DNA from 4 places in the Azospirillum sp. A23 genome. Region 3 is predicted to be linked to each of the others. Evidence: riboswitches for the same ligand, from Rfam matches in the RefSeq annotation. Region 3 holds a riboswitch; each other region holds the start of a gene.

Region 1 (5,498 bases), on a different replicon from region 3:
AGGACAGGATCATGTCGCCGACCTCGCCGCCGGATGCGATGACCGACTGCGGACGGGCGGCGATGCCGTGGCGGTGCAGCCAATCGACCAGGGTGGCGGCTTCTCTGCTCTGTTGCCCGAGCGGTTCCACGGTCAGCACGGTGACGGACTCCGCCGCCTCCAGGAAGGGCATGGCGGCACGGACCGCGCGCGTGGATTCGCGTGTGTTCTTCCAGGCGATCAGCACATGGCGGCCGATGGGCGCCGCAGCCGGTTGTTTCGGCGGCAGGACCAGGACCGGTGTGGCGGTCTCCAGCGGCAAACGGTCGGGGATGTGGTGCAGCGACACCCGTTCACCAGCCCGCACTGCCGCGGATTGCGCGACGACGATCAGGTCGGCATAAGCGGCGCGCTCGGCCAGCAGATCGACATGGTCGCCCTCTTCGATGGTCCAGTCGTAGGGCAACCCGTCGAGCGACTTGCGGACCTCCTGCTCGATCCGCTCGGCATTCTCGTGGGCGATTGCAGTCGCCTCCGCCATGAAGCCATAGGAGGCGGCGCGGCCGGTGGCGCCCGCCGGCATCGACACCGGGGTGGCGATGTAGAGCGCCTGGATATGGGCGGAGAAACGCTTGGCCAAGGCCGCGGCCACCGCCAGACGGCTGGCGTGGGCGTCGTCGTTGGCCATGTGCAGCAGGATGGTCTTGATCGGCATGCCCTCGCGTCTCCCAACATTATGATCGGTCCACCATCAGCCGGCGGAGCGGTTTCCCTCTAGGTAACGCTCCGCCGGGGTCGATGGCAATGTCGGTGGATGGCAGGGACCGTGGGAGACCGTTACTTCACCACCACCGCATACTGGTCGACCGGCGCCACCGCCTTGATCAGACCGCGGGCCTTCAGGAACTCGGCGAAGCGGGTGTAGCGCTCGGCATCCAGCGCGGCTGGGCTGTGGGAGAAGCGCGGCAGCGTGTCGGCCCAGGCGCGGCGGTTCAGCTCGTCGTTCAGTTCGGGCCGGCCCTTGACGAAGGCAGCCTGCGATTCTTCCGGATGGTTCAGGATATAGAGCGTCGCCCGTTCCACCGCCGCCAGGAAGCGCTTGAAGCGCGGATCGTTCGCCTTGTCCTTGCGGGCGACCAGAATCAGTTCGTCATAGGGCGGAACGCCCTCTTCCTCGGGATAGAAGGCGCGGCCGGGGTGCTTCTCGATCTCCATCTGGTTCAGTTCGAAGTTGCGGAAGGCGCCGACCACCGCATCGACCTGGCCCGACAGCAGCGATGGCGAGAGGGAGAAGTTGACGTTCACCAGCTCGACGTCCTTCAGGCTCAGCCCCTGCTTCTCCAGCATGGCGCCCAGCAGCGCGTCCTCGAAGCCGGCGATGGAATAGCCGACCTTGCGGCCCTTCAGATCCTTCAGCGTCTTCACCGGCCCGTCGCGCAGCACGACGACGGAGTTCAGCGGCGTGGACACCAGCGTGCCGATGCGGACCAGCGGCAGTTCCTCCGCCACCTGCAGGATCAGCTGCGGCTGGTAGGAGACGGCGATGTCGGCGCCGCCGGCCGCCACCAGCTTCGGCGGATCGTTGGGGTCGGCCGGGGCGGTCAGGGTGACCTCAAGCCCGGCATCCTTGAAGAAGCCCTTCTCCTGCGCCACCACCAGCGGGGCGTGGTCGGGGTTGATGAACCAGTCCAGCATCACGGACAGCTTGTCCTGGGCCAGCGCGGGAAGCGAGGTCATCAGGCCGGCGGCGATCAGGCCGGCGGTGAAAAGATGCTTCATCGGGTGTCTCTCCCCCTTCAAGGGTTGGCGTCTTCGGCAGGTTGGGTATCGGGTTGCCAGGGCAGGGCGCGGCGGGCCAGCGCATCGACGGCGGCGTACAGCGTCACCGCGAACAGCCCCAGCACAAGCACGGCGGCGAACAGAAGGTCGATCTGCATGCGGGCATTGGCGTGCAGCATCAGGTAGCCAAGGCCGGAAGACGACCCCACCCATTCGCCGATCACCGCCCCGATGGGCGCCACCGCGGCGGCCACGCGCACGCCGGACCAGAAGGCGGGCAGGGCGGCCGGCAGGCGGATGCTCCACAGGATCGCGGCGGGCGAGGCGCCCATGGTGCGGGCAAGGTCGAGCCAGCCGGGATCGGTGCGCCGCAGCCCGTCGAACAGCGCGGTCGTCACCGGGAAATAGATGACCAGCACCGCCATGGCGATCTTGGACGCCATGCCATAGCCGAGCCACAGCACCAGCAGCGGCGCCAGTGCGAAGACGGGGATGGCCTGACTGACCAGAAGCAGCGGCATCAGCCAGCGCCGCGCCGTGCGGAACCGCGCGAGCAGCAAAGCGCTGACCCCGCCCAGCGCCACGCCGGCCACCAGCCCGATCAGGATTTCGGCCAGCGTGGTCAGGCCATGGGCCAACAGCAGTGGGGCCTGCCGCTGCATGGCGTCCGCCACCGCCAGCGGACCGGGCAGCAGGTAGCGCGGCAGCCCGGTGGCCCATACCAGCGCCTGCCAGCCGGCGACCAGCACCAGCAGGGTGATCGCGCCGCGCAGCAGCGCCTTCATTCCGCCAGCCTCCGCAACAGTTCGGCCTGATGCGCCAGCAGGTCCGGATCGTCGACCCGGCGCGGCACCGGGCCGGAGGGCTCCAGCGCCGGTCCCATGACGGCCGGCCGGCCGGTCATCACATGCAGTCGGTCGCCGATGCGCAGCGCCTCCAGCGGGTCGTGGGTGACCATCAGGACGGTGCGGCCGGCCAGCGTCTCCGCCGCCGTCTTCTGCAAGCGCAGCCGGGTGATGGCGTCGAGCGCGGAGAAGGGCTCGTCCATCAGGACCAGCGGCTTGTCCTCCATCAGGGTGCGGGCCAGCGCCACGCGCTGCTTCTGTCCGCCGGACAGAGCGGCGGGACGGTCGCGCTCGCGCCCCGCCAAGCCGACGCGGTCCAGCAGCGCGCGGGCCTGCTCCACCCGCGCCGGATCGGGACGGCGGTGGCGCAGCCGGTCGCCGAGCAGGACATTGTCGAGGACGGTCAGCCAGGGCAGCAGCAGGTCCTGCTGCGCCATGTAGGCGATCCGGCCGGCCAGCGGCTGCCGGTCGCCGGTGACCACCTCGGTCGGCGGCTCCGGCTCGGCCAAACCGGCGAGGATGCGCAGGAGCGTGGTCTTGCCGACGCCGCTCGGCCCCAGCAGGCAGGTGGTCCGCCCGGCCGGCAGTTCCAGCGTCAGGTCGGAGAACAGCAGCGTGCCGCCATAGGTCAGCCGCGCACGCGAGATGGTCACCGAAAGCGGCGTCATCGCAGGCACGCGGGCATGCATCGTGGAGTGGCGGAGATGGAGAGGGTGCGGTCCCGCATCACTGATCCCTACGCCGGCATGAACCGGATCAGGTTCCAGGGGTCGTCCCGCAACAGGACCTCTCAGCCGCCCATCGGCTCCCCCCAGTGAAGGCGGCGACTATAGGCGCGGACGATCCGTGACCGCAAGCATTGCCGGATGCCGCTTCCGGCATGCGGAAGCGGGCGGCTTGACCGCACCGCCGCGGCGCCTAGTTTCTGACGGGCATCGAGGAGTGCCCGTCCTGACCACGCCCTTCCGCACACCGCTGTTCATCGGCGGGGAAATCTACCGCGGCTCCACCTATGGACCGAAGCATCCGCTGGCGATTCCACGCGTGTCGACCGCCATCGACCTCAGCCGCGCCATGGGCTGGCTGCCGGACGAGGTCTATCTCGACACCCATGTCGCGAGCGAACGCGAACTGGCGCGCTTCCACACATCCGACTACATCGCCGCGCTGAAGCGGGCGGAGGCCGAGCAACGGGTCGACGAGGCGACCGCCACCCGCCACAATTTGGGCAAGCTGGAAAATCCCGTCTTCGCCGAAATGTACCGGCGGCCGGCCCACAGCAGCGGATCGGCGTTGCAGGCGGCCAGGATTCTCGGCGACCGGCCCGCCGGTCTGGTCTATGCGCCAGCGGCCGGGACGCATCATGCGCGGCGCGACCGGGCCAGCGGCTTCTGCTATTTCAACGCGCCGGTTCTCGGCATTCTGGAACTGATCGACCATGGGCTGGAGCGGGTCCTCTATGTCGATCTCGACGCCCATCATGGCGATGGGGTGGAGGAGGCCTTCGCCGACGACGACCGGGTACTGACCCTGTCCATCCATGAGGATGGGCGTTGGCCCTACACCGGCAAGGCGGAGGACCGCGCCGGCGGCATGGCCCGCAACCTGCCGGTCCCGCCGGGCTTCAACGACAGCGAGATGGAGCATGTGATGGAGGCGGCGGTCCTGCCGCTGGCCCGTGCCTTTCGTCCGCAGGCGATGGTGATCCAGACCGGCGCCGATGCCTTGGCCGAGGATCCGTTGAGCCGGCTGGAGCTGTCCAACCGCGCGCTGTGGGATGCCGTGGCGGCGCTGCTTCCGCTGGCGCCGCGGGTGCTGGTGGTCGGAGGCGGCGGCTATAACCCCTGGTCGGTTGGGCGTTGCTGGGCCGGGATCTGGGCGGTGATGAACGGCATCGATCCCGCCGTGCGGCCGACGGCGGAGGCGGAGGCGGTGCTGCGTGCCCTGACCTGGAACCGCGCCGCCGGCCGCAATCCGCCGGACCATTGGTTCACCACGCTGGGCGACGAGCGGCGTCCCGGGCCGGTGCGGGACGCGGTGAAGCGGGTGGCGGAGACTGCCATGTCCTGAAGGATGGCGCTGTCCTGACCCGCAGCCGACCGACTCATTCCGACGAATTCCGAACCAACCTGTGACGATTCGTTGACGGGGTCGGATTGTTCGTTGATTCTCTCTTCCACTGTGCCGGTGCAGCTTCCGCGTCGGGTGATGCGGGCTTCGGCGGGATTTGCGGGCAGGATTTGCGGTAGGAGGACGGGCGGGCGGATGTCGAACACGACGCTGTTCCTGATCGCCATCGTCATCATCATGCTGGCTGCCGTCCCGGTCGCCATGATGCTGAAGGATTTCCTGCCGAACATCATGGAAAAGAGCAGCGGCCTGGATCAGGTCGAGAACCGCATCTATGTCCTGCATGCCGAGGCGCAGGAGCTGCAAAACCGGGTGAACCATCTGGTCCAGCGCCGGAACAGCCAGTCTTCCGACCGCAACCGGCTGGAAAGCGATATCCGCAAGGTGGAAAAGCAGGTCCGGGACCTCTCGGACCAGCCGCCGATGTTCGTGCATGAGGTCGGCGACCCGCAGGCCGGACTGATGAAATTCGTCGCGACGGTGACGCAGGAGAAGGCGTCTGCCGCTGCCCGCGCCGCCGGTGAGCGGGCGCAGGTCAATCCCATCTGGCGGTGCACGAACGTGGCCGAGGTCTGGGCGTCCAGCTTCGATGAGGCCAAGCAGATGTGCGATGTGGCCTTCCCGTTCAAAATGGGTTTCCAGAAGACGTTCATGCGCGGCGATGCGCGGGCCGGGGGCAAGGCCGCCGGCAAGGGCGTGCCGACGCCGCCCGCCACCGCCCGGGCGAAGGCGGGTGCCGCCACATGATGATCAACTTCATCATCG
Region 2 (5,498 bases), on a different replicon from region 3:
TGGCGGCGCAGGAGGGCGGGTCCTTGGCCTCGGCCGGGGCGGCGGCCAGCACGGCGATACCGCCGGCCAGCAGCAGGGCGGCGGGCACGGACAACAGACGGGCAGACAGCATGGAAAAGCCCTTTCGAACCGGTTGAAACGTCATTTCGGCATCACGCAGAAGGTGGTCTGCTGCATCAGGGCGCAGTCCTTCTCGACACCGCCGTCCAGCATCGACACCTCGACCTGGGTGATGACCAGGGTGCGGCCCGGCTTCACCACGCGGGCGCGGGCGATCATGACGTCGCCCTTGGCCGGCGACATCAGGTTGATCTTGAACTCCACCGCCAGCACTTCCGCCCCGGCCGGCATCAAGCTCAGCGCCGCATAGCCGCCGGCATTGTCGGCCAGCGTGCTGACCATGCCGGCATGGAAGAAGCCGTGCTGCTGCGTCAGGTCGGCACGGAAGGGCAAGCGCATCTCGCAGAAGCCCGGCTCCATCGCCGCCAGTTCGATGCCGAGCGTCTTGCAGATCGGCTGCTGTTCGAAGGACGCGAAGCAGCGCGCCTTCCAATCGGGAGTGCGGGGTTCGAAGGTGGCGGGCAAGGGAAGGGTCTCCGGCAGATGGACGCCATGGGAGGCGGTGCGCCAAGGGAGGCGGTGCGCCACAGCCTGCGTCAGCCGCCCCGCCGGATCAAGCGGCCGAACGGAGTGCGCGTCACCTTGCCCACCCCGGCCGCCCTCCGGTTGCTCCGCAATTGGCCGGTATCAGCCGCCGATCAGGCCCATCTGCGGGCTGGACGGTTCGGCATGGGCGCGCATCGGCATGCGGCCGGCCAGATGGGCGGCGCGGCCGGCATTGACCGCATCGCGCATCGCCGCCGCCATCCGCACCGGGTCGCGCGCCTTCGACACCGCCGTGTTCAGCAGAACGGCGGCGCAGCCGAGCTCCATCGCCAGCGCCGCGTCGGAGGCGGTGCCGATGCCGGCATCCAGCACCACCGGCACCGGGCTGCGGGCGCAGATCGTCTCGATGGCGTGCGGGTTGCGGATGCCCATGCCCGACCCGATGAAGGCCCCCAGCGGCATCACTGCCGCGGCCCCCAGGTCGGCCAGCTTGCGGCAGGTCACCGGATCGTCGTTGCAATAGGGCAGCACGACGAAGCCGTCATTCACCAATTCCTCCGTCGCGCGCAGCAGTTCCTCCACATCGGGATAGAGCAGTTCGCGGTCGCCGATGACCTCCAGCTTGATCCAGGTGGTGTCCAGCGCCTCGCGCGACAGCTGGGCGGTCAGCACGGCCTCCTTGGCGGTCATGCAGCCGGCGGTGTTGGGCAGCAGCCCGACCGGCCCGGCCGCCCGCCCGGCGGTGGCGCGGGCCAGCACGTCGACGAGGCTTTCCGAATAGCCGTCCAGGCTGATGCGGCGGATCGCCAGCGTGACCAGCTCGCTGCCGCTGGCCGCCAGCGCGTCGAGCATCACCTGCTGGTTCGGATAGCCGGCGGTGCCGAGGAACAGCCGCGAGCCGAGGCTGCGCCCGGCGATGGTGAGGGTGTCGGTTTGGGACATGTCGGTTGGGGACATGGGGGAAGCCTTTTGCAAAGGCCCTCTCCCGCTTCGCACCACCGGAATTCCGCTTCCTATGTTGCGGGATGTGCGCATCCGGTGGCGATGGAGAGGGAAATGTGACGGTCAGCCGCCCTGGATGGGGCGGACGATTTCCAGGCTGTCGCCGGGCTGGAGCGGAGTCTCCGGCCAGCGGCGGCGGGGGACCACAGCGCCGTTCAAAGCGACCGCGACGCCGAGCGTTCCGGCGGCGATGCCGCGCCCGGCCAGGAACTCGGCGACGGAGGCGGCGGACAGCGGCTCTTCGCGGCCGTTGACGCGGATGGCTTCACGTGAAACGGCGCTCATGCGGCGGCTCCCGCAGCGACGAAGCGGTCGGCGGCGAAGGGGCGCAGCAGCGGGTCGGTCTCGCCGGTCAGCACCAGACGGGCGATGCCGTCGGCGGTCACCGGGGTCAGCAGGATGCCGTTGCGGTGGTGGCCGGTGGCGTGGATCAGGCCGGGAATGCCGCTCTCACCCAGGATCGGCGCATCGTCGCGGCTGCCGGGACGGAAACCCGCCCAGGCTTCCTCGATGGGCAGCTCGGCGATGCCCGGCAGCGCCCGCCACGCCCCGTCCAGCAGGGCGAACTGGCCGCCGGCGGTCAGGCGGTCGTCGAAGCCGCGCTCCTCCGTCGTGGCGCCGATCAGCAGCCGGCCGTCCAGCCGCGGGATCAGATAGGTGCCGGGCGTCCACACCACATGGCGCAGCAGCGGCAGACGGGGGTCCATGCGCAGGCAGACCATCTGGCCCTTCACCGGACGTACCGGCGGCCGGGCGGCGGGTGGCAGCCCAGGCACCCCGGCCGACCACGCCCCGGCGGCCAGCACCACCCGGTCGGCCCGGTGCAGCGTCTCGGCAACCCGCACCCCCACGGCGCGCCCGCCCTCCACCGCCAGCGCCACCTCGCCGCACCGCTCATGCAGATGGGCGCCGGCAGCCTCGGCGGCGCGGCGCAAGGCGGCTGCGACCTTGCGGTTGTCGACCTGATGGTCGCCGGCACAGAACAGGGCGCCGGCGACACCCGGTTGCAGGAAGGGTTCGCGTCGCCGCACCTCGGCCCCGCTCAGCCACTCCACCGGCAATCCCAGATCGCGCTGGAAACCGTGCAGGAAGCGGACCTTCGCGGCATCGTCGGCGGTCAGCGCGATGACCATCGTGCCTTCGCTGCGCAGATCGACGGCCATGCCGCCCGCCGCTTCGAGATCGCGGGCGAAGTCCGGCCACAGGGCCTGCGACGCGCGGGTCAGCGGCAGCAGCCCCTCCTCGCCCGGCTCGGTTTCGACACAGGCGGCCAGCATGCCTCCGGCGGCATGGGTGGCGCCGCGCCCGGCCTCCCCCCGCTCGAAGACATCGACGCGGCAGCCGGCCGACGCCAGCCTCCAGGCGATGGCGAGGCCGATGCAGCCGGCGCCGACGATGGCAACGGAAGGACGGGCGGCGGACGGGCGGAGTCCCGGCGCGGAAACGGAATATGGATGCGGTTCTGGCGCATGGATCATGCGGCGGCTCCCTTCGCTGGAATTACCCAGACAGGTTCGATGGGTGTGTTCTCAGCCGCGCGACCACCGCACGGCACCCCAGGCCTATGGATTGCCTTATGCCAATGTTCCGCTGGCCCCACAAGCGGAATCGACCGCCGCCCGGCCCGCCACTCCAGCCCGCCGCATCTGCCTACAGCCCAACCTGACGATGGATGCGGCGACAGGCCGCAGCCGGATACGGAGTCCCCCCGACAGGAAACGCTACCAATCGGCAGCTAAATTGTCGGCAAAATGAGCCATACCCGGGCATTCACAGCAGAAAACGGGCACCGCCGGTGCGCGGAATGAACAACAAAGACGACCGAGGATTCGCCAGCATGCTGTCTTTCTTCCGCTCGGACTCCCCGACCTCCCCCATCCCCGGCACCCCGGTCGGCAGGTCCGAACCGGCAGCGCACGCCGACGGACCGGCGGAACAGCCGATCCGCAGCCTGTGCCTGCCGGCGGGGCAGATCGGCGCCGCGGCGCTGGACGGGCTGAGTTTCGCCGACGGGGCACCGGCGCTGGTCGTCGGCTTCGTGTCGCCGCATGTCGATTTCGCCGCCACCGCGCGGGCGGTCCGCTCCGCCCTGCCGGCGGCGACCCAGCTGGTGCTGGTCTCCACCGCGGGCGAGCTGTGCGCGGCCGAGGGCCAGCCGCTCTACCGCAAGGCCGGCGACCGCTGGGACAGCGTGGTGCTGCAATCCTTCAGCCCGCGCCTGTTCGCCGGGGTCAGCGTCCAGACGGTCCCGCTGCATTGCGACGATCTGCGCGGCGGCCGCCCGACCCGCGACGTGGCGGCACGGGTGGAGGCGATCCGCGGCGAGCTCGACCGCATCCGCGTCCCCTTCCCGGTCGACAGCCACGACACGGTGGCGCTGACCTTCATCGACGGGCTATCGGCCAGCGAAAGCTGGTTCATGGAGGCGGTCTACCGTTCCGGCCATTTCCCCTGCCTGTTCATCGGCGGCTCGGCCGGCGGCAAGCTCGACTTCCGCAACACCCATCTGTTCGACGGCCAGCGCGTGCTGGAGAACGTGGCGGTGACGATCTTCCTGAAGATGGCGCCCGGCATCCGCTACGGCATCTTCAAGTCGCAGAATTTCCGGCCGACCCAGACCCGCTTCGCCGTGGTCGACGCCGACCCGATGCGCCGCATCGTGCGCAGCGTGATCGACTGCGACGGCTTCGAAGTCGTCGGCTTCATCGACGCGCTCGCCAAATCCCTGCGCTGCAAGCCGCAGGAACTGCCGGGCAAGCTGGCGAAGAACACCTTCGCCATCGAAATGGAGGGAGAGCTGTTCGTCCGCTCCATCTCCGGCTTCGATTTCGAGAAGGGGGAGGTCGCCTTCTACTGCGACGTCAATCCCGGCGACTCGCTGTGCCTGGTGGAGGCGACCGATTTCGTCCGCCAGACGGAGGACGACCTCTCGGCCTATCTGCGCAACAAGCCGCGGCCGGTCGGCGCCATCCTGAACGACTGCATCCTGCGCCGGCTGAACAACCCCGACCAGCTCTCGCGTGTTCATGCCTTCGACGGGCTGGCCGCCGCCGGCTTCTCCACCTTCGGCGAGCTGCTGGGCATCAACATCAACCAGACCCTGTCGGCGCTGATGTTCTTCGAGGTGCCGCCCGGCACCGCCTTCTCCGACGACATGGTCGACCGTTTCCCGGTGCATTACGCCCGGTTCCAGAGCTATTTCATCGCCACCCGCTACAACCGGCTTGAGCTGCTGAGCCGCATCCGCAACAGCGTGATCGAGCGGATGCACAGCTATCTCGACGCGCTGGTGACGCTGACCGGCGGCGTGCAGGAGACCGCCAGCTATGCCGCGCGCATCGGCGGCTCGATGTCGGCGATCGAGGCGACGCTGAACCGCCACGCCACCCTGTTCGACGGCCACGCCGACCGCAAGGAGGCTCTGGTCCGCGAGTTCAACCAGCTGTCCACCGTGGTCAAGAGCATCGAGAAGGTGCTGGCGGTGATCGACGGCATCGCCAGCCAGACCAACCTGCTGGCGCTGAACGCCACCATCGAGGCCGCCCGCGCCGGCGAGGCCGGAAAGGGCTTCGCCGTGGTGGCGGCGGAGGTGCGCAAGCTGGCCAACGACACCAAGCAGACTCTGGCCGACACCCGCCGCGCCATCGACCAGGTGGTGACCTCCGTCCGCTCCGTCGGCGGCCAGCTGGACGACACCAGCGCCCGCATGGACGAGGCCGCCACCGCCTCGCAGGAGTTGCAGACCGACATCCATGCGGTGATCGACGAGGTGGAGGGCGCCCAGAAGTCCATCGAAGGCCGCCTGTCCGACATGAACGACCACGCCCGCCGCATGGAGGACATCAACCGCTACATCGCCTTCCTGAAGCAGCTCGACCGGGCAGGGTAAG
Region 3 (5,498 bases):
ACCACCGCCGGATCCCGGCGCACGCCGCCGGCCGGCCCGTCATAGATGACCCGGCCGCGGTCGAGGCACAGCACCCGGCCGGTAAGCGGCAGCAGGAAGCCCATGTCATGCTCCACCAGCAGGATCGCCACGCCCTCCTCCGCCAGTTCTCGCAGCAGGACCGCAAGTTCCGCCTTTTCGCCGTCGGTCAGACCGGCAGCAGGTTCGTCCAGCAGCAGCACCGCTGGCCGGCGGACCAGCGACCGGGCCAGTTCCACCCGACGCCGCAGCGCCGCCGGCAGCCCGTCGCAGCCCTGGCCGGCGAGGTCGCCGACGCCCAGCCGGTCGAGCGCCCAGCGGGCATGCGCCTCCGCCGTCCGGGCGTCGGGATCGACGGCAAGGCGAGCGGCGGCGACCGCCTCCAGCACGCCGGCCCCAATCGGCAAGACCGCCGCCTGGAAGCTGCGGGCCAGTCCGGCGCGGGCCAGCCGGTCGGCGCGCAGCCTGGTGACCTCTTGTCCGCCGAGCCGCACCCGCCCGGTGTCCGGCCGCTCCAGCCCCGACAGCAGGTTGATCACCGTGGATTTGCCGGAGCCGTTCGGCCCGATCAACCCGGTGATGCTTCCCGGCCGCAGATCGAGCGACACGCCGTCCACCGCCCGCACACCGCCGAAGGACTTGCGCAGATCCTCCACGGACAGTCCATCCGGCGAATTTAGCGGACGCGGCGGCTCCTTCGCCTCGACCGAATTGCGCGGCTTGCTGCCGAACAGGCGGGCCGCGATGCGGTCGAGCAGGCCGGTCAGCCCGTCCGGAGCCAGCACCACGGTCGCCAGCAGCGCCACGCCATAGACGACCAGATAGCCGCGCTCCAGAAAGCGGAACCATTCCGGCAGATGCAGCAACAGCACGGCGCCCAGCACCGCTCCGGCCATCCGCCCCCGACCGCCGACGATGGCGATGGTGAGGATGGAGACCATGACCGGGAATTCCAGCACCTCCGGGGAGACGACGCGCTGGGTGTGGACGGCCAGCGCCCCGGCGGCTCCGGCGAACAGGGCACTGATGCCGAAGGCGGCCAGCCGCAGCCGCCCGACATCGAGCCCCAGCGTTGCCGCCGCCAGCGGATCGTCGCGCAGCATCGCCAGCGACCGGCCGAGCCTTCCCCGCGCCAGTCGCCAGCCGATCAGCCCGCCGAGAGCGACCAGCGACCAGACCAGCCCGGCCATCGGCAGCCCGCGCGGCACCGCCCAGCCGAACAGCACCGCCGCCGGCACTCCGGCCAGCCCGTTGGAGCCGCCGGTCAGCTCCGGCAGGTTGACCGCCAGCAGATGGAGGACCTGGGCAATGCCGAGAGTCGCCAGGGCGAAGTAATGCGATTCCAGCCGCAGCACCGCCAGACCGACCGGCAGGGCCAGCAGCAGCGGCACCAGCATCGACAGCGGGAAGGTCGTTTCGAAACCGAGGCCGTAGCGGCTGCCGAGGATGCCCGTCACATAGGCGCCGACGCCGAAGAAGGCGCCCTGCGCCAGCGACAGCGCGCCGCCGAGGCCGAAGACGATCTGGAAGCCGAAGGTCGCCAGCGCATAGACCCCGGCGACGGTCAGGACGCGCAGGCCGTAGGGGGACGCGAAGGCCAGCGCATAGACCAGCAGGGCAAGCGCGCCGGCAATGAGAATGACGGCCGGCCGACGTTCACCCACGGCGCCGCACCGCTTCGCCGAACAGCCCTTGCGGGCGCAGCACCAGAATCGCCAGCAGCGTCAGGTACAAGGCCCCCAGCGCCGCCGGATATGAGAGCACCGACGATACGCCCACCTCGAACAGCGCGATCAGCAGAGCGCCCACCACCGCACCGGGCACGGAGCCCCAGCCGCCCACCGTCACCGCGATGTAGGCCTTCAGGATCAGGTCGCCGCCCGAGGTCGGCGTGACGAAATAGCGGTTGGCCAGCAGCAGCCCGGCCGCCCCGGCGCAGGCGGCCCCGATGGCGAAGGTCACCAGGATCATCGCGGTGACCGGCACGCCGCAGGCCCGCGCCATCTCCGGGTCCTGCGCGGTGGCGCGCAGCCGGCGGCCGAGCTGCGTGCGGGCGAACACCCATTGCTGCGCGCCGATCAGCAGACCCGCCACCGCGACGATGGCGAGCGACTGCTCGGGCACCGCCAGCCCGGCGATGTGCAGCGTGTCGTCGCCGAACAGCGGCGGTGCGGCGCGCGGCTCCGGCCCGAACAGGATGGCGGCCCCATTCTGCAGGATGATGCCGACCGCGATGGTGCTGATGAAGACCGAGACCGGCGGCCGGCGGCGCAGCGGCAGATAGGCCGCCAGCGCCAGCAGCAGCCCCAGCGACGCCATCAGCAACAGAACCACCGGCAGCAGGACGATGCCCGGCAGCGGGATCAGCGGCGCCGCCGCCACAGCCAGGAGCCCGCCGGCCATGACGAGATCGCCCTGGGCGAAATTCACCGCCGAGGTGGCGTTCAGCACCAGCACGAAGCCCAGCGCCACCAGGGCATAGGCTGCCCCCAACGCCACCCCGTTGAGCAGCAGTTGAAGCGCCGCCATCCGCTCACTTCGCCGCAAGCGTCGGGTCGTCGTACCGCTTCACCAGCGCCGGCACCCGGCTGGTTCCGTCATAGCAGACGATGACGGCGGAATGGGCCATGTTGCCCTTGCCGTCGGACTTGTAGGTCATGGCGAGGCCCTGGAACGTCCCGGCGGACAGCGCCTTGCGAATGGCGTCCGGCGACCGGGCGCCGGCCTTCACCGCCTCCAGCACCATGGTCATGCCGTCATACTGGCCGAGCGCGAAGGCATCCGGCTCCTTGCCGAAGGCGGCGCGGTAGGCGTCGGTGAAGGCCTTGACCTCCGGCGTGCCGCCCGAAATCGGCGAGGCCGCGGTCTCGGCACAGACGCCCTTCAGTTCCGCCGGTTCCAGCAGGGCGGCGGTGCTCGGCTGATGCATGGCGGAGCCGGCGACGATGGGCAGGGTCACGCCGCTGGACGCCGCCTGCCGCAGCAGCAGCGCGGTCGGGCCGGAATGCAGGTGCAGGACCAGCACGTCCGGCTTGGCGGCGAGCGCCTTGGTCAGCACCGGCAGCAGATCCTTGGCCGCCGGGTCCACCCCCTCCTCGAAGACGGGCGTGACGCCCAGCGCCTTGAAGGCGGCGTCGAGATGGGCCTTGCCGCTCTGGCCGTAGGCGGTGGTCTGGTAGATGACGGCCGGCTGCCGCTTGCCCAGCTCCTCCACCACATAACGGGCATGGGCGGCCTTGGTGACCGCGTCGCCGGGGAAGAAGCGGAAGACCCAGGGATTGCCCTGCTCGGTGATCGAGGCGGTGCCCGACACGGTGACCAGCGGCAGCTTCAGCTCGCCCGCCAGCGGCAGCATCGCTAGCATCTGGGTGCCGAGCATGCTGGCGGCGACCGCCCCGACCGTGCCGCGGCCGGCCGCGCGCTCCAGCGCCGTCACCGCCGCCTCGGGCGAGGTGCCGGTGTCGACGACCTCCGAGGCGATGGCGACGCCGGCCGGCGTCTGCTTCAGCGCCAGGACGGCACCGTTGCGCTGGCTGGTGCCCTCCAGCGACAGGAAGCCGGTCAGCGGCACCAGCACCGGGAAGGACAGCGTGTCGTCGGCACGGGCGGCGGACGATAGACAGACGGAGGACAGGCAGGAGGATACGGCCAGCAGGCCGATCAGGAGGGGAAGCGCGCGCCGCATGACCGATACTCCTCAACACGCGCCGGCGGTTGGGGCGACGCGGAGGAGACGGGGCGCTTCGCAGCAGCTTTCAGCGGGTCCGTCGGGTTCCGGTCGGCTCCCTTCGCCGGCATGACCCGGATCAGGTTCGATGGGTGTTGTCTCAGCCCATGCGGTTGCCGAACCGGCATCCGCACAGGCACCCCAGCCGTGAACAGGCGGCGAGAGTGTCGCCGCCGGCCCCGTCCTGTCAAGAACCCAACCGGCGGCGCGCCACCATGGTTTCACGATGCAGGATGTAGAGCCCGCTGCCGATGATGACCATGGCGCCGGCCAGGACCGGCACCGTCGGCAGATCGCCGAACACCAGCCAGCCGAACAGGCTGGCCCAGACCATGCCGGTATATTCGAAGGGCGCCACCACCGCCGGCGGCGCGCGGCGGAAGGCCTGGGTCAGCAGGACCTGCGCCCCGGCGCCGATGGCGCCGACCAGCGCCATCAGCCCCAGCGCGAAGGCGGTGGGCGCCGTCCAAACCGGCACCGCCAGCGCCCCGCTGACCACCGTCGTCGTCAGCAGCAGGTAGAGCACGATGGACGCGCTGGTTTCGGTCCGCGACAGGCCGCGCACGGCGAGCGCGGCCAGCGCATAGAACAGGGCGGCGCACAGTCCGACCAGCACCGGCACCAGCGGCGCCCCGGCCGACGGCTGCGCCATCACCACCACGCCGCCGAACCCGACCACCACGGCGGCCCAGCGGCGCCAGCCCACCGGCTCGCCCAGCAGCGGCGCCGACAGCGCGGTGATGAACAGCGGACCGGCGAAGCTCAGCACATAGACGTCGGCCAGCGGCAGCTCGCGGAACGCATAGAAGAAGCATCCCATGGAGATCAGCCCGGCGAAGGCGCGCCAGACATGCCCCAGAGGCCGCCGCGTCCGCATAGCCGCGATCCCGCCGCCGCACGTCAGGGTGTAGCCGCCCACCAGCAGGAAGGCGACCAGCGAGCGCACGAACATCAGCTGCGGCACCGGGTAATCGGCGGTCAGGAATTTGATGAGCGTGTCCATCGCCGCGAACAGCAGGATCGCGCCCAGGAAGCAGCCGACGGCATAGGGAACCGAATCGGCCTCGGCAGGCAGCAGGTCGGCGGTTTCGGCGTCGGTCATGGACTCGGTTCGGAACGGCAATGGCTGGGGCTGCCCACATTATGGGCAAATGCGCCCGCGTCCCAATGCCGCAACCGCAGGTCTGCTAGGCGCAGCCAAGGTCAAGGGTCGGCTCATGCGCCGACCTCGCCTCACCGCGTCAATACCATCACCAGCCGCTCGACCGGCGCATCGTTCACCAGATGCGAGTCGACGATCTCGTCGATGTCCTCCGGGGTTTCCGGCCGGTACCAGATGCCTTCCGGATACACCACCATCAGCGGCCCGGCGGAGCAGAAGCCGAGGCAGCCGGTCATCGCCATGCCGACATCGGTCAGGCCCTTGCCCTGGATTTTCTGATCGAGCCGCTGCCACAGCGGATGCGCACCCTTGGCGGCGCAACTGCCGCGCGGATGGCCGGGCGGGCGCTGTTGGGCGCAGCAGAAGACGTGGTGGCGGAAGGTCTGCGGGATGTCGAGCGGCATCGGTCATGCTCCATAGCCATAAAATTTCTATGGGTAAGAAGCATGCCAGAATGCTGCGTTGCGGCAAGACTTTTTGTAATCCTTCCAACTCCCGGCGGCGGTTGGATTCCCCGCACCATGAAATGCTTGGTCGCCAGAGCATTGACGGTTAAGAATCCCCGGCAAGGGGCAATCCAGGAGACGCCGG
Region 4 (5,498 bases), on a different replicon from region 3:
CGACGGCAATGGCGAGGACCGCCGCCGCCGTCGTCGTCGTCGTCGCGGCCGTGGCCGTGACCGCGAGGAAGGCCGGACCGACGGTGCCGAGGGCGATGCCGAGACGGACGAGGGCGATCAGGATGCCGGCCAGGACGCCGATGAGAGCGTTCTGCCGGTTGCCGCCGAAGCCATCCCCGGTGCCGCCATCTCCGAACCTGCGGCCGACTCCGCCGACGCCGACGCTGAAGGCGACGACGAGGATGAGGATGACGGCGAGGACGAGACCGGTGCCGATGCCGGCGAGCGCAACGGCGATGGCCGTAAAAAGCGCCGCCGCGGCAAGCGCGGTGGCCGTCGCCGGTCGCGCCGCGAGGGTGCGGAAGGCCTGGAGGGCGGCGAGGACACCGTCGACCAGCAGCCCGCCGCCGCTCCGGTTCAGGATGCTCCGGCCCAGACGGCGCAGGCTCCGGCCGAGGCGAGCGATCTCGACTGGATCCTGGCCGGCGAAGCCGCTCCGGCAGTCGAGGAAGCTCCGGTTCCGGTGACCGCGCCGGCCCCGGCTCAGGCCGAAGCCGCCGCCAAGGCGCCCGCCAGGAAGGCGTCGCGCAAGCGCAAGGCCGCCGCCGAGGCTCCGGTCGAAGCCGCCCCCGCGGCTGCTCCGGCGGTCGTCGCCGAAGCTCCGGCCAAGGGCCGCAAGCGCAAGGCCGCGGCCCCGGTCGAGGCGCCGGTTGAAGCCGTTGCCGAAACCGCGCCGAAGAAGGCGTCGCGCAAGCGCAAGGCTGCCGCCGAGGCTCCGGTCGAAGCCGCGCCCGAGCCTACTCCGGTAGTCGTCGCCGAAGCTCCGGCCAAGGGCCGCAAGCGCAAGGCCACCGCTGCGGTCGAGGCGCCGGCGGAGACCGTTGCCGAAGCCGCGCCGGCCAAGAAGGCGTCGCGCAAGCGCAAGGCTGCCGCCGAGGCACCGGCCGAAGCCGCCGCCAAGCCCACGGCCGCCACGCCGGCCCCGGCTCCCGAGCCGGCTGCGGCTGATAACGATGCCGACGCCGATGCCAAGCCGCGCCGCGGCTGGTGGAAGCGGTAAGCCCAACGGCCCAACCGGGACCTCTGGAACGGGAAAAGGCGCCGCAAGGCGCCTTTTCCTTTTCCCGGACGTTATCACCCCTGCCACAGGACAGGTCGGACCATGAGCAAGGCCTTCACCCGCGAGAACGACACGCAGGACGACGACGATCTCGACGATCCGGCACCGTTGCCGCAGGGCTTCAAGAACTACATGACCCCGCCCGGCTTCCAACGCATGCAGGAGGAACTGCGCCACCTGCTGCGGGTGGAGCGACCGAAGGTGGTGGAGGTGGTGTCCTGGGCCGCCGGCAACGGCGACCGCTCGGAGAATGGCGATTATCTCTATGGCAAGAAGCGCCTGCGCGAGATCGACCGCCGCATCCGTTTCCTGAACAAGCGGCTGGAATCGGCGGTGGTGGTCAATCCGCAGGACCAGAAGAACCGCGAACAGGTCTTCTTCGGCGCCACCGTCACCTATGCCCGCGAGGATGGGGCGGAGAACACCATCACCATCGTCGGCGCCGACGAGGTCGACCCCGACCGCGGCCATGTCAGCTGGATTTCCCCCATGGCCCGCGCCCTGCTGAAGGCGCGGGAGGGCGATCTGGTGGATGTCCGCACCCCGGCGGGACTGGAACAGGTCGAAGTGCTGGAGATCCGGTACGCGGACTGACGGAGGGGGCGGCGACCCGCCCCCCTGCCAGACTTCACTCCGCCAGACCTCACTCCGCTGCCGGCTGGTAAATCTCCCCGCCCGACTGGCGGAACTTCTCCGACATCTCGGCCATGCCGGATTCCGCGGCGTCGCGGATTTCCTGCGTGATCTTCATCGAGCAGAATTTCGGCCCGCACATCGAACAGAAATGCGCGGTCTTGGCGCCTTCCGCCGGCAGGGTCTCGTCGTGGTAGGCCATCGCCGTGTCGGGATCGAGCGACAGGGCGAACTGGTCTCGCCAGCGGAAGGAGAAGCGGGCGCGCGACATGGCGTCGTCGCGCAACCGCGCCGCCGGGTGGCCCTTGGCGAGGTCGGCGGCATGGGCGGCGATCTTGTAGGCGATGACGCCGGCCTTCACGTCGTCGCGGTCGGGCAGACCGAGATGCTCCTTCGGCGTGACGTAGCAGAGCATCGCCGTGCCGAACCAGCCGATCATCGCCGCACCGATGGCACTGGTGATGTGGTCGTAGCCCGGCGCGATGTCGGTCACCAACGGCCCCAGCGTGTAGAAGGGCGCCTCGCCGCACAGCGCCAGCTGCTTCTCGACATTGTGCTTGATCTTGTGCATGGGCACATGGCCCGGTCCTTCGATCATCACCTGCACGTCGCGCGCCCAGGCGATCCTGGTCAGTTCGCCCAGGGTCTCCAGCTCGGCGAACTGGGCGGCGTCGTTGGCGTCGGCCTGGCTGCCCGGCCGCAAGCCGTCGCCCATCGACAGCGCCACGTCATAGGTCCGGCAGATCTCGACGATGTCGGCGAAATGGTCGTAGAGGAAATTCTCGCGGTGATGCGCCAGGCACCATTTGGCGATGATCGAGCCACCGCGCGAGACGATGCCGGTCACCCGCTTGGCGGTCAGCGGGATGTGGGCCAGCCGCAGGCCGGCATGGATGGTGAAGTAATCGACGCCCTGCTCCGCCTGCTCGATCAGCGTGTCGCGGAACAGCTCCCAGGTCAGGTCTTCGGCCTTGCCCTTGACCTTCTCCAGCGCCTGATAGATCGGCACGGTGCCGATCGGAACCGGGGAGTTGCGCAGGATCCATTCGCGGGTCTGGTGGATGTCGGCGCCGGTGGACAAATCCATCACGGTGTCGGCGCCCCAGCGGATCGACCAGACCATCTTCTCCACTTCCTCCTCGATGGAGGAGGTCACGGCGGAGTTGCCAATGTTGGCGTTGATCTTGGTCAGGAAGTTTCGGCCGATGATCATCGGCTCCGACTCGGGGTGGTTGACGTTGGACGGGATGATCGCCCGCCCACGCGCCACCTCGTCACGGACGAACTCCGGTGTGATGAAGTCGGGGATCTCGGCGCCGAAATCCTCGCCATCTCGGGCGGCTTCAAGCGCCGCGGCGCGGCCCAGATTTTCGCGGACGGCGATGTATTCCATCTCCGCGGTGACGATGCCGGCGCGGGCGTAGGCCATCTGCGTCACCGCCACGCCGTCCTTGGCGCGCAGCACGCCGTTGTCGGCGGTCTCGACATCGCCGCGCGCCAGGATCCAGTCGCGGCGGTGCTTGGACAGGCCGGCCCGCACGTCGATGGCGACCGACTCGTCGGTGTAGGGACCGGAGGCATCATAGACGGTCAGCGGCGGCTCGCCGCCCGACAGCGCGATCTCGCGCAGGGCGACGCGCAGATCGGGAAAGCGCATGCCGGGCACATGGATTTTCCGCGACGACGGCAGCGGGCCGGTCGAAATGCGGATGGCGTTCTCGTTGAAGTCCTTAGGCATTGGGTTTCTCCGTCGGAGTTGGGCGGACAAACCCGGGACTGCGGACGGAGGTGCGGTATCTTCGTGCGGGCCGTTTCGGAATGGTTCCCCGGCATGGCGGGGCCGATACGGCCGGACGGGGCGAGATTCGGCCCGTCACGAGGTCCCTCCCTTCGCCGGTATGACCCGGATCAGGTTCGAAGGGTCACCACGCTGCCGGCTTGCGCAGTGCGCCGTCCGGCCGTTGGTATCTCAGCCCCCTGTCGGGACCCCCCTGGAATGTGGCCCATCCTGCCGCCGACGGACGGTCGTGTCAAAAGGAAAGCGCTGCGGACGATCCGCCTGCCATATTGTGGAAATGCGCTACATCCAGCGCTTCGACCGCACATAGACCATCGGCAGCAGGGCCGACAGCAGCATCAGCCCCAAGGCGCTGGCATAGCCGAAGGGCGACTGGCTGCCGGGCATGTCGGTGAAATTCATGCCGCCGATGCTGGCGACCAGGGTCGGCGGATAGAGCAGAACGGTCAGAACCGACACGATCTTGACGATCTCGTTCTGCTCGACATTGATCTGGCCCAGCGCGGTGTCGAGCGCCAGGGCGACCTTGCCGGAGAGGAAGCGGGCATACTGGTCCAGCCCGCGCAGATCCTGCAGCGTGGTCTTGGCCCAGCGCCGAGTCGCCTTGCCGGCGTTCCAGCCATCGCCGCGCGCCAGGAAGTCGGTCATGCGGGTAAGGCTGGCCAGACTGATCCGCGCCTTGCCGATCAGGTGGCCGGCATGGCCGATGCGCTTCAGCGTCTGCGCGTCGTCCAGCGTCTCGCCGCGGGAGCGCAGCTTGCGCCCGCGGAAATAGCGGCGGTTCAGTGCATCCATCTCCACCCCGGTCCGCCGCAGCACGACCGACGTGCGGTCGATCATCCCGTCCACCAGTGCGGCCAGCACCAGTTCGCCGCGGGATGCGGAGACCTGCCCATGGGTGGCGCGGCGGCGGAAGGCCAGCAGCGCCTGCGGATCGATGTCGTGGATGGTCACCAGCCGCCGGCCGGCCAGCACGAAGCTGACGGTGGCGATGCGCGGCTCGTCGGTGTCGGCCCAGACCAGGGCGGTGACGGTCATGGTCAGCGCACCACCGGCAACACGCAGACGGCTCGACTCCTCGATCTCCGCCATCTGCTCGCGGGTGGGCAGGCCGGTGCCGATCAGCGCCTCCGCCCGCGCCAGTTCGTCGGGCGTCGGGTTGATCAGGTCCAGCCACACGGCGGACTCAGGGAACGGGACCGACTCGTCCGCGGCCTCCCTGTCCCAGCGCAGCAGACCGCCGTCATTGACGAAAACATGCAGCAAGGCTGTGCTCCTTGCGTGGGCGCGGTTCGGGCACCCGGCCTAGGTCACCCGGCCACCGCGCCGCGGCTTCACCGGGGGCGAAGCCTTTTCCCCATCGAGGTCGAGCGACGCGCCCTCATCCTTCAGCGCCTGCTCCAGCTTGCGGCGGAAGGCGCCGCCGTCCCGCTTGGCGTCGAGGAAATGGCCGACCGCCTCCTTCGCCGCATCGCTGTCATAGGGGACCTTGCCCAGCGCGGCCAGTCTGGCACGCTCCACCAGCTTCGGGTCCATCCTCTCCCGGATGGCCTTCATCTGGCGGAGCAACTCCTTGCGCAGATCGCTCATCGGTCCCCCATGGCGGTCCCCTATGGACGGCGTCAGGCCTTGCCGATCAGGGTGCCGGCGCCGCCCTCGGTGAAGATCTCCAGCAGCAGCGCATGCGGCACGCGGCCATCCAGGATAACAGCGGCATCGACGCCCTGCTCCACCGCGCCGATGCAGGTCTCGATCTTCGGGATCATGCCGCCGGACGCGGTGCCGTCGGCGATGGCCTTGTGGGCATCCTCCAGCGACATCTTCTCGATCAGCTTCTTTTCCTTGTCGAGCACGCCGGCGACGTCGGTCAGCAGGAAGAAGCGTGCCGCCTTCACCGCCGCCGCGACCGCGCCGGCCGCCGTGTCGGCGTTGATGTTGTAGGTGTCG

What was found. Region 3 has a riboswitch for thiamine pyrophosphate ahead of ABNQ40_RS13220 (ABC transporter substrate-binding protein). Riboswitches for the same ligand answer to the same signal wherever they lie in the genome.
Region 1: linked by a shared signal. The riboswitch ahead of ABNQ40_RS23610 (ABC transporter ATP-binding protein) and the one ahead of ABNQ40_RS13220 (ABC transporter substrate-binding protein) in region 3 are both predicted to bind thiamine pyrophosphate.
Region 2: linked by a shared signal. The riboswitch ahead of thiO (glycine oxidase ThiO) and the one ahead of ABNQ40_RS13220 (ABC transporter substrate-binding protein) in region 3 are both predicted to bind thiamine pyrophosphate.
Region 4: linked by a shared signal. The riboswitch ahead of thiC (phosphomethylpyrimidine synthase ThiC) and the one ahead of ABNQ40_RS13220 (ABC transporter substrate-binding protein) in region 3 are both predicted to bind thiamine pyrophosphate.

What each region holds. Positions count from the first base shown of each region.
Region 1 covers NZ_CP170667.1:1,329,487-1,334,984, reverse strand. The annotation lists gene ABNQ40_RS23625 (universal stress protein) at 1-694, opposite strand, end outside; gene ABNQ40_RS23620 (ABC transporter substrate-binding protein) at 817-1,758, opposite strand; gene ABNQ40_RS23615 (ABC transporter permease) at 1,776-2,543, opposite strand; gene ABNQ40_RS23610 (ABC transporter ATP-binding protein) at 2,540-3,271, opposite strand; TPP riboswitch at 3,319-3,425, opposite strand; gene ABNQ40_RS23605 (acetoin utilization protein AcuC) at 3,546-4,673, shown strand; gene ABNQ40_RS23600 (hypothetical protein) at 4,869-5,480, shown strand; gene ABNQ40_RS23595 (hypothetical protein) at 5,477-5,498, shown strand, end outside.
Region 2 covers NZ_CP170667.1:2,234,366-2,239,863, forward strand. The annotation lists gene ABNQ40_RS27935 (hypothetical protein) at 1-112, opposite strand, end outside; gene ABNQ40_RS27940 (PaaI family thioesterase) at 142-585, opposite strand; gene ABNQ40_RS27945 (thiazole synthase) at 748-1,548, opposite strand; gene thiS (sulfur carrier protein ThiS) at 1,672-1,893, opposite strand; gene thiO (glycine oxidase ThiO) at 1,890-3,086, opposite strand; TPP riboswitch at 3,078-3,177, opposite strand; gene ABNQ40_RS27960 (methyl-accepting chemotaxis protein) at 3,446-5,497, shown strand.
Region 3 covers NZ_CP170666.1:955,511-961,008, forward strand. The annotation lists gene ABNQ40_RS13210 (ATP-binding cassette domain-containing protein) at 1-1,682, opposite strand, end outside; gene ABNQ40_RS13215 (branched-chain amino acid ABC transporter permease) at 1,675-2,547, opposite strand; gene ABNQ40_RS13220 (ABC transporter substrate-binding protein) at 2,552-3,703, opposite strand; TPP riboswitch at 3,785-3,899, opposite strand; gene ABNQ40_RS13225 (DMT family transporter) at 3,933-4,847, opposite strand; gene ABNQ40_RS13230 (ferredoxin) at 4,979-5,311, opposite strand; gene ABNQ40_RS13235 (ABC transporter permease) at 5,498-5,498, shown strand, end outside.
Region 4 covers NZ_CP170667.1:2,157,056-2,162,553, forward strand. The annotation lists gene ABNQ40_RS27565 (ribonuclease E/G) at 1-1,060, shown strand, start outside; gene greB (transcription elongation factor GreB) at 1,163-1,714, shown strand; gene thiC (phosphomethylpyrimidine synthase ThiC) at 1,764-3,491, opposite strand; TPP riboswitch at 3,622-3,756, opposite strand; gene ABNQ40_RS27580 (magnesium transporter CorA family protein) at 3,834-4,817, opposite strand; gene ABNQ40_RS27585 (hypothetical protein) at 4,857-5,141, opposite strand; gene argB (acetylglutamate kinase) at 5,174-5,498, opposite strand, start outside.